Regions from separate parts of the Anaerosporomusa subterranea genome, predicted to be linked through region 1. Evidence: riboswitches for the same ligand, from Rfam matches in the RefSeq annotation. Region 1 holds a riboswitch; each other region holds the start of a gene.

What was found. A riboswitch is a leader RNA that binds a small molecule or an ion and turns the genes downstream of it on or off. The one in region 1 is predicted to bind cyclic di-GMP.
Region 2: linked by a shared signal. The riboswitch ahead of AXX12_RS08195 (GGDEF domain-containing protein) and the one ahead of AXX12_RS02675 (hypothetical protein) in region 1 are both predicted to bind cyclic di-GMP.
Region 3: linked by a shared signal. The riboswitch ahead of AXX12_RS00070 (methyl-accepting chemotaxis protein) and the one ahead of AXX12_RS02675 (hypothetical protein) in region 1 are both predicted to bind cyclic di-GMP.

Annotation. Positions count from the first base shown of each region.
Region 1 is NZ_LSGP01000006.1:114,548-117,786, forward strand. Features, by position in the region: gene AXX12_RS02670 (sensor domain-containing diguanylate cyclase) at 1-835, shown strand, start outside; cyclic di-GMP riboswitch class I at 1,057-1,144, shown strand; gene AXX12_RS02675 (hypothetical protein) at 1,305-2,369, shown strand; gene AXX12_RS02680 (GGDEF domain-containing protein) at 2,356-3,216, shown strand; gene AXX12_RS02685 (DUF2334 domain-containing protein) at 3,203-3,239, shown strand, end outside.
Region 2 is NZ_LSGP01000017.1:139,177-142,415, forward strand. Features, by position in the region: gene AXX12_RS08185 (methyl-accepting chemotaxis protein) at 1-381, opposite strand, end outside; gene AXX12_RS08190 (YigZ family protein) at 584-1,222, shown strand; cyclic di-GMP riboswitch class I at 1,300-1,384, shown strand; gene AXX12_RS08195 (GGDEF domain-containing protein) at 1,438-2,337, shown strand; gene AXX12_RS08200 (3'-5' exonuclease) at 2,376-2,921, shown strand; gene AXX12_RS08205 (sigma-70 family RNA polymerase sigma factor) at 2,982-3,239, opposite strand, start outside.
Region 3 is NZ_LSGP01000001.1:18,397-21,635, reverse strand. Features, by position in the region: gene AXX12_RS00075 (CsgG/HfaB family protein) at 200-1,078, opposite strand; partial or broken gene AXX12_RS00070 (methyl-accepting chemotaxis protein) at 1,357-1,611, opposite strand; cyclic di-GMP riboswitch class I at 1,763-1,847, opposite strand; gene AXX12_RS00065 (CaiB/BaiF CoA transferase family protein) at 1,888-3,066, opposite strand; gene AXX12_RS00060 (LytR/AlgR family response regulator transcription factor) at 3,229-3,239, opposite strand, start outside.

The DNA of each region.
Region 1 (3,239 bases):
GCTGTTAGTGACCAAAGACGAACTGCAAGTGGTGCGCTTAAACCAAGCCGCCGCTAAATTTTTGGATATTACGGACGGAGCAGATCCGATAAAGCTGCTAACTGACATCTTTGACACTGAGCATGAAGAGTATATTGCCTGGGTGCATTGTCTACAGGGAAATGACATCCCTGAGACGGAATTATCGATGCAACGGCGAGAGCAGCAGCTGACTGTCATTGTCTATGCTGCACAGATAGATTTTGCCGGAACGCCGCATCTGCTGCTCAGTTTAATAGATAGTACTGAGAAATACAGCCGGATCAAACTGTTGGAACAGCTTGCCGCCAGGGATGATATGACCGGATTATTAAATCGCCGTGCATTCCGGGAAAGCTTGGAATCAACATTGCTAAAATCGAAGGAAGAAGAAAGCGAGTTTCTTCTAGCCTTTATGGACTTGGACGATTTGAAAAAGGTCAACGATACCTATGGCCACCGGGAAGGAGATTGGTATATCAAGACGTTCACATCTCTTCTCCGCAAGGCGTTGCGTAAAACCGACATTGCCGGCAGGGTCGGCGGCGATGAATTTGCCGTAATCTTCACCCAATGCTCGCGACATTATGCCGAACAGACGATTTGGCGCCTTCAGCAGCAAGTGGAAACCATTGCCTCATCGTTAGATAAACCTTTCATCATGGGCGTGAGTATCGGCTTGATCGCGATAGAGAGCTGGATGGAAACTGATGCTGACAGCTTATTGAGCATAGCGGATGATGCCATGTATAAGCAGAAATCTCGCCACTGTCGACAAAAAGTACGCAGCATTGACAAAATCAGGTGGGGTCGGTAGCGAAGCCAAAATCGGCCTGCTCAACAAAATCCCGTGGAGGCAAACAAATAAATCAGCGAACGACTTTTAATATTGGGCAGTGGGGAAAAATCCGGATTGTATTATATTATCAAATTAGAGGGATTCTCTTTTACTATGAAGAATCTTATCGCAAAAGTTTATCTTATTCATCCTAAAATTTCAAAATAATTGTATAATATACATGCTAAAAAGTATAACAAGATATACATTGGCAAACCTTTTGAAAAGAAGGGACGCAAAGCCGTGGGTCTAAGGACGATTTAAGTCTATGATTGCCTGGTTGCATTTAAAGTGTATTATAAATGCAACCAGGCAATTTTTTATGGAAAAGATACTATTTATGGCGATAAAACTGTTAAAACGAATAGTAGAATTAAATCTGCAGAAATAGCAAAAGGGAGGGAATCTTACGCAAAAGAAGACATTATTCTTCCTTACTCTGGTAGTTATGATTAGTATACACTTTATATTTTCCCCCAAAGCGACGAATACAGAACTAACCGCTGTCAAAACAGTAACTCCGGCAGAAAGCCAGGGACTCCACTTTCTTCAGACAAAAATGCAAACCTCCCAGGGATTAATCTATTATTCGGTCGAAGATAAATCGCCTGCGTCTTATAGTGTGTTGGAATCCACGGGCCAGGCAATGGAGTATGCTGCTTTAATTGGCAATAAAAAGCTATTTGATGATTATGCCGGGCTTGCAGACAAGTATTTTAAAGACCCGTCAGGTTATTATTATTGGAAAATCGATGTTACTACAAAAAAAGGCGACGCTTCGTCTGCCTTTGTCGATGATTTACGATTGGTTAAAGCCTATTTTATTGCCAACGAAAAAAAACTTGGCAACTATAATAAACAACTCGAAAAAGTCTCTGAAACAATTTTTCAATTTGACATTGATACAGATGGCTTTCCTTGTGAGTATTATGATGGTAATGCAAAGCAAAAAGCGACTGTAGTTCCGCTATTTTACTTAGATGTCGATACCTTGCGAAAGTTAAGTCAGTTTAACGGCAAGTGGTTAGTCCCTTATCAACATGCCAAAGATATCCTGCTCAGTATGCCGGAGAATAAGCATGGCTTTTATCCGATCAAATTCAAAATACATACTAAGCAGTACGTTTGGGGTTCTTCCATCAACATGGTCGAGAATTTATACACTGCAATTGATGCTTATAACGCAGGCCGAGATACCCGTGCTTTGGTGACCTTTCTGAAGAATCAGGTAACGCAGGGAAAGGTTTTTAATCATTATTATTTAAACGGAACACCGGTTGATCAAAACGAATCCACAGCAGTCTATGCGCTGGCGGCACGATTCCTGGCGCTTAACAACGAAAATGAGGCCGCTAAAGCATGTTATCGCCGCACCTTAGAATTTCAAATTAGTGACAAAGAGTTTTTTCAGGGCGGGTTTGGTGAAAGCACGACCGGATTAGTCTATGCTTTTGATCAACTAGAGGCGCTACTAATGTTGAGGATGGTGGAAGCAGCAGATGTTAGCCAGTGATACGTATTTACGCCAAGATAGAATCTACTTTAATTTAATTATGGTCTTTGTGTTGGCAGTCGCAGCCGTTGCCTTACTTTATGCACCAAGTATTGGCTCTTTAACTCTGTTTGTTTTGGTCGCCGCCATGATCTTCAATATGATTTTAACGTATAATCTCGGTTTGCAGCGAGGCCTGATAGCAGCAATTGTATTAACGTTTATCTATGGCAGCTATATTATTTATGAAATAATGATTCATAGAATTGCTGAAGTTAACTTTGCCTATATTGTCTGGTTATTTATTTACCCGCTAAGCAGCTTATTATCAGGTCAATTAACGTTGACCGTATCAACTTACAAACGCGAACTAGAAAATAAAAGAAGCCTGGAAAAGCTGGTGACTCTTGATGCTGCCACAGGCTTTTACAACAATCAGGGATTTTTCAGGAAATTAGACGAAGAATTTTTGCGGGCTAAACGATACAAAACATATTTCTCGATTTTACTGATAAAAATATCCAATTTTGACGAATTGCAAATTATTTATGGAGAAATTGATTCCGTAAAGATTCTACAAGCAGTAGCAACGAAAATAACTGCTCAGACCCGTATTTCAGATATCAAATCCTTAATCGAAGAAAATATGCTTAGTATTGTGCTAACCGAAACGAATGAAGAGGGAGCTAAAGTTGTCATTGAGAAACTACACCAGGCGTTAGATACCATTGCAACCGAGATCAAAGGCGTCAAAAAAGTAATCAGAATTAAACCGAGCATCGGAATTGCCAGTATTAGAGAAAGTGACACAGATGTTTTGGAGATATACGACAGAGCCAAAGGAGAACTTAAGTATGACAGAGGTTAGTAAGAAAGCAATTGTGCTTTTCT
Region 2 (3,239 bases), on a different contig from region 1:
GAGAATCCCTTGATCAGAGACTTGATGATAGTCGGCAAGCACGTTCTTAAGAGCAGTTACCTTCTGCTTGCCTTCTGGTGTAATCAGCTTTTGTTCAAGGCTGGCTACCGTCTTGTCCATTCTTTGCCGGGACGAGTTGTAGTCCTGGACATACCTCTCATCAGCTGATAGAATAAAGCCGCGAACCAGTGCTGCTTGGTTGTTTAGTTCAATATTTAGATCCTTTACTTCAATTACCAGTGGCACGCTACGGGCGATAACTCCATCATAGCCAACCTGAACTGCGTCAATTTGGAAATAGGTGTAGATGCTAAGACCGGAAAAGGCTATCACGATCATGATGCAAACTGCTAGAATTTGTGTCCCAATGTTGATACGCATGCTGTCCTCCTGCAAAAGTAGTTTCTTGGAATACGGCTTAATAATTACATTGCTTAACGATTTAGATAACGAAATTCGACAGCAGAAAAGGAAAATCCTGCTTAATTTGTCAATAGTATAACAGAATGCTGAAGTGCTAATGGCTTCTAAGTAATTTAGGATATGCTTAATTCGCCATAGTATAACAGAATGAGGTGTCGCCGTGAGCATTCTCTTCCATACAGTCAAAGAACAAAGCAAAATTCGCATTGAGATTAACCGCTCACTATTCATCGGTCATGTTGCCCGCGTCGAATCAGAAGAAGCGGCGACTTCCTTTATCAACCAGGTAAAGAAAGCGCACCGGGATGCCAACCATAACTGCTCTGCCTATATTATCGGCAAACATTCAGACATACAAAAGGCGGATGATGACGGTGAACCCTCGGGTACAGCAGGTAAACCCATTCTCGAGGTTCTCAAAAAACAAAACCTAACCAATACAGTCATTGTTGTCACTCGTTATTTTGGTGGTATTAAGCTGGGAGCAGGCGGTCTGATCCGCGCTTACGGCAAGGCCGCTTCAGAAGCAGTCTGCGCTGCCGGCATTGTCGAGATGCAACCCCATCTGCGGCTAGCGGTCAACTGCGACTACTCCTTGCTGGCGATACTGGAAAACCATTTGCGGAATCACGGTTATACAGTCACAGACAAGACATTCAGCGAGCAGGCGACTCTCTATGTCTTACGACGACCTGATGACACTAGCTTTGACCAGCAGATCGCCGACTGGACGTCAGGTCTGGCAACCCTTCAGGAGGCGGGAGAGGAGTATGTGGAGGTTGCAGTATGGCTGAACTGAGGCGAATAATGCTATTGCAATTTTAAAAGAAGGAAATAGGGACAAAAAGAAGAATATTCTTAACAAGCCTTAATTTTAAACTCCATATGCAAACTTATCGAAAGGTAAGGACGCAAAGCCGTGGGTCTAAGAACATTTGTTTACGACTGCCAGGTTGCGAAGAACGCAAAATGGGAGTTTTTTATTATCCATTTTTTTAATCGGAGGCGGTTTTGATGGATTTTCCGAATTCGATTTGCAAAAATTTATTGGACAATTTTTATGAAGGTGTATATTTTCTTGACACAAGCAAGAAGGTAATCTACTGGAATAAGAGCGCTGAAAAAATAACTGGTTTTACCAGTGAGATAGCGCTTGCTAACTGCATCGATATGCTTGCGCATATCGATGAAAACGGCGATAATCTTTGTGAAGTCCGTTGTCCGGTAACACAGACGCTTAGTGATGGTATGATACGAGAAGAAGAAGTATTTTTCAGACATAAAGAGGGACATCGCGTTCCTGTATCTGTGCGAATAATCCCTATCAGAGATGAGACCGGGACTATTGTGGGGGCAGTAGAAGTTTTTGTGGATAACTCGCCACATGCCGCATTATACAGCGAATTAGAGCAACTAAAAGACAAAGCGAACATCGATAAACTTACCGCATTATTTACTCGCTCATACGGAGAATTTTTATTGAGTGCAAAAGTTTCTGAATGCCGAAAAGGCGGACAATCAATAGGGGTTTTATTTGCCGATATCGATAATTTTAAGAATGTTAATGATGTCTACGGACACGAAGTTGGCGATTTAGTACTAAAAATGGTGGCAAAAACGTTGGCTAGTAATGTTCGGAATGGCGACCATGTTATTCGGTGGGGCGGTGAAGAGATTATTATCCTGTTTTCTGGCTGCTTCGACAGTGTTAAGCTGGAACGTATCGCTAACAAACTCAGGGTTCTCGTCCAGCAGTCAGAAGTTAGAACTATGGAACAGACGATTACTGTCACGATCTCGATGGGAGCAACCTTAGCTAATGAGAATGATACCAACGAAACCATTGTCAAAAGGGCTGACGATTTGATGTATCAAAGTAAAAGGGCAGGACGAAACCGGGTGACAATTGGTTGATTATCGTAGAGCATTTAAATTGCGAGGGGAGGATTACGATGAACAGCCGCTCTACAAATAGCCGGACTCAGCCTGTTATCAGTCAAACGTTTACCGCCATCGACTTTGAAACTGCTAATCACCAAAGAAACAGTGCCTGCCAGTTGGGAATCGTTGTTGTTGAAAACGGAAATATTGTTGATACCCAATCCTGGTTAATTAAGCCGCCATCGACAACGTTTACCTTCACCGATATTCACGGGATTACATATGAGGTTGTAAAAAATCAGCCATCTTTTCAGGAACTGTGGCCAACTATTCAACCGTATATCGGCAACCAGATTCTGGCGGCCCACAATGCCACCTTTGATATCAGCGTACTGCGGGCAGTACTTAGCCATTACCGGCTGCCAGCGCCGGAGTTTCAGGTAATTGATTCGCTGGCAGTTGCCAGAAGAATCTGGCCTTGCTTGCCAAATCACAAGCTGAACACCGTCGCCAACCACCTGAACTTTCAGTTTCAACATCACGATGCCGCCAATGATGCCAGAGCTTGCGCGGAAATCATCTTGCAGGCGGCAAAGGAAGTCGCCGCATCTTTTTAAGAAATAAGCAGCCTGCATTTTGCTTTTCACATGTTGCAGGCTGTTGTTATTAGATAGCTATTAACTTAACATGCCAATCGTATAATTTTCGTTCTGCTGAACAACGTGCTGATAGATCTTCTTCTTTGCTCGTTGAATGGCATTGTCTACTACTTTTGTATTAATGTTTAATTCTTCGGCAATATCCTGCTGTTTATAACCGCGCATATATAAAAGAACTGACCTTCGCTCATATTCAGATAAATAGTACTTAATATAATGAAAGAGTGTTTCTGTGAATTCTCTGTCTATAAGTATTCTTTGCGGGTCATACGCATC
Region 3 (3,239 bases), on a different contig from region 1:
CTCACCAAGCAATAAACTCCTTCAAGAGTTCTCGTGAATTCTCGACCTGATTCAAACAGGGAGGCCGTTCGGAATAATCCAAGATATTAAGAAAATCCCGCGACCTACTTTAGGTCACGGGATTGCCGCCTTCATAAGTCAATGTAAAATGGGACTCCACTCTAAGGTGCCACAAAAAAGGTAGGCTACGTCCGTTCTTTTAGGGCAAAGTTACTCTCATGCCTTGCTGGATACTATCAGCGCTACCGGAAATTACTTCACAGATAGAAATCTTCTCCTTAACAGATACTACGCGAATCCGCGCCGTTTCTGTTACCATTTCATCAAGTACTTCACCGGTAGTTGGATCTCTCAATACTTCAAAGGAACCGACTATAAATTCTTGACCGTTAATAATACCTTCACGATTGCCTCGATTAATATAAATGTTGCCATTATTATTCATAACCACAGTACCAGTCCATCTAATCTTGGGTAATTGTGTTATCATCCAATCCACGCCTTGGGTAGCGGCATTTTCAACAGCCTTCCCCAGATTTTCCGCACCATAATTGCCAAAGACAGCGCCACGACCGCCAACAACCATACCGCCTTTTACTGCTTTGCCGACAACACTCTTAGAGGCTAACACTTGCCCGGTACCGGCCTCAACAACATACATAGTTATGTTGATCTCAGACTTCGAGTTAGTACCACCAAGATAAAGACCATGGATACCAATGCCACCGGCTTGGCCTCCCGTATTTTGTACATGGGTTATAACTCCTTTTACTAAGAGCTGCGCCGGAATTGCATGAGGATTAGAGTTGCGTTCACTCATCGCTTCCTGACGCATATCATTCTCAGCAAGTACGATAAACCTTCCAGACTGATTAAGAATATCTGTCAAAACAGCACCCCATGCATCGCCTAGACTGAATTGACCTGACCAGTTAGATCGATTTTCAAATTTCGATACAACAATCGTGTACTTCAAACCATTATCTGCTGCCGCGACTGGTTGTGGAAGACTACAACCAATAAATATAATGAAAACACCCATCAAAAGCAATAACTTAGACTTGATATAATGTTTCACTTGCATCCCTCCAAATATTATATTCCAAATAATTCCATACAATTTTATAAATCCCTTTTTTTGCAAAAGCAATCGTCAAACTAGCACGGTGCCTGCAACCTATATATATTATCAGCAATAGATATCAATGCCCTTTTATCACGTTCCTTTTCACTACCAATGTCTCAACTTAACTGCCAGTTCCCAGATAACCATTGTTTTCCTTAAAAATCAAGCGCCACGAGTTACCTCGTGGCGCTTGATTTGTTTTATTTATTACTTGATTTCTCCGATCAAAATTAAACCCGAAATTTACTAACAGCTTCCCGGAGGTCCATCGCCAAGCGGGCAAGGCTCTGGCTGGAGGAGGCGATTTCTTCCATTGATGCCGACTGCTCCTCGGTGGCTGCCGATACTGTCTCGGCTTCTCCAGATGCCTTTTTACTCAAGTTATCAATCTGATTCACTGCTGTGACAATTTGTTGGCTGCCGATAGCCATCTGTTCAATAGCAGTAGAGATTTCCTTTATCTGGTCAGATACTTGGGTTACTAATGGAGTTTGAACGCTTTTATTATTCATTGCTATAAACTCCAAACGGTAACAGCAGTTCTAAGCATTCAGGGATTGTCTGCGTTGCACCACCTCAAAAATTTCAATCTCAGCATAAAATAAGACCAGGCCAATGCCTGGTCTTATTTTATGCAATGGCAACCTGGCAATCATAGGAAAACTCCCTTAGACCCACGGCTTTGCGTCCTTATCTTTCGATAAGTTTGCCAAACATCTTCATATTTTGGTGTTTATATTATTTTAGCATTATCACTATTTCTACTTAGCGCTAAAGAATTCTCTGGTCTTTGATTCATCCCATCCTAGCATCTCTTTTAGGATTTCCTCTGTATGCTGACCCAAGAGCGGTGCCGGGGTGTCAACCGAACCAGGTGTTGCCGAGAACTTGATCGGCACTCCAGGAACTTTCATATGACCAGCAATCGGATGTTCAAGTTCTACGATCATTTCACGGGCTTTGATCTGCGGATCATTAATGACTTTGTCAACAGTGTTGATTGGCGCGCATGGAACTCCTGCTGTTTCCAATGCTTCCATCCATTGATCAATCGTCTTAACCTTGAAAACAGCATCGAGAATAACTTTAAGTTCGTTTACATGCTGAGTCCGCTTTAAGTTGGTGTTAAAACGTTCATCTGCCATCAGATCAGTACGTTCGAGAAGATTGCAGAGCTTTTCCCACAAACGATCATTGCCAGCGCCGACAATGATATGACCGTCTTTTGCCGTATAGGCTGCAAACGGGGTGATGGACGGATGGCGGTTGCCAATCGGCTGAGGTACTTCGCCGCTAACCAAATAACGGGAAATTGCGTTTTCGAGCACTGCTACCTGGCAGTCGAGCATACCGACATCAACTTTCTGGCCTTCACCGGTACGTTCAAGATGGTGAAGGGCCATCATAACGCCAATGGCGGTGAACAGTCCGGCAATAATATCGCCAACCGATGCGCCGACCCGTGTCGGTTCGCCGCCTTCCGGACCAGTGACGCTCATGATACCGCCCATTGCTTGTACAATGATATCATAGGCAGGTTTATGCACATATGGGCCAGTCTGGCCAAAGCCTGAGCAAGCAGCATAAATCAGGTTTGGTTTGATTTTCTGCAATTCTTCATAGCCAAGTCCAAATTTCTCCATCGTTCCAGGGCGATAGTTTTCAACAACCACATCCGCTTGCTTGACCATTTCTTTGAAAAGATCACAATCTTCCTGGCGTTTGAAATTCAGAACCATTGACCGCTTATTCCGGTTAAGGCTCATAAAGTAAGCGCTTTCTTTGCCGATAAACGGGCCATAGGCACGTGAATCGTCACCGACTTTCGGTGGCTCAATTTTTATAACATCCGCACCGTAGTCAGCTAACATCATAGTGCAATACGGACCAGCTAACACCCGGCTCAAATCCAATACGCGAATTCCCTGCAAAGGTTTCATAAACAACTACTCCTTCTCTCTGTAAAATAACTAAATATTTCAATATCGGTTCGCTATAATCATAATAAGCTATTTAGCAGGGAAAATACTAATAATCGCTGCAAGATAACAAAAAACGAGCCTCAAAGGCCCGTTTTTTGTTCCCTAAAATCACTTATTCAACTAGATGCCCA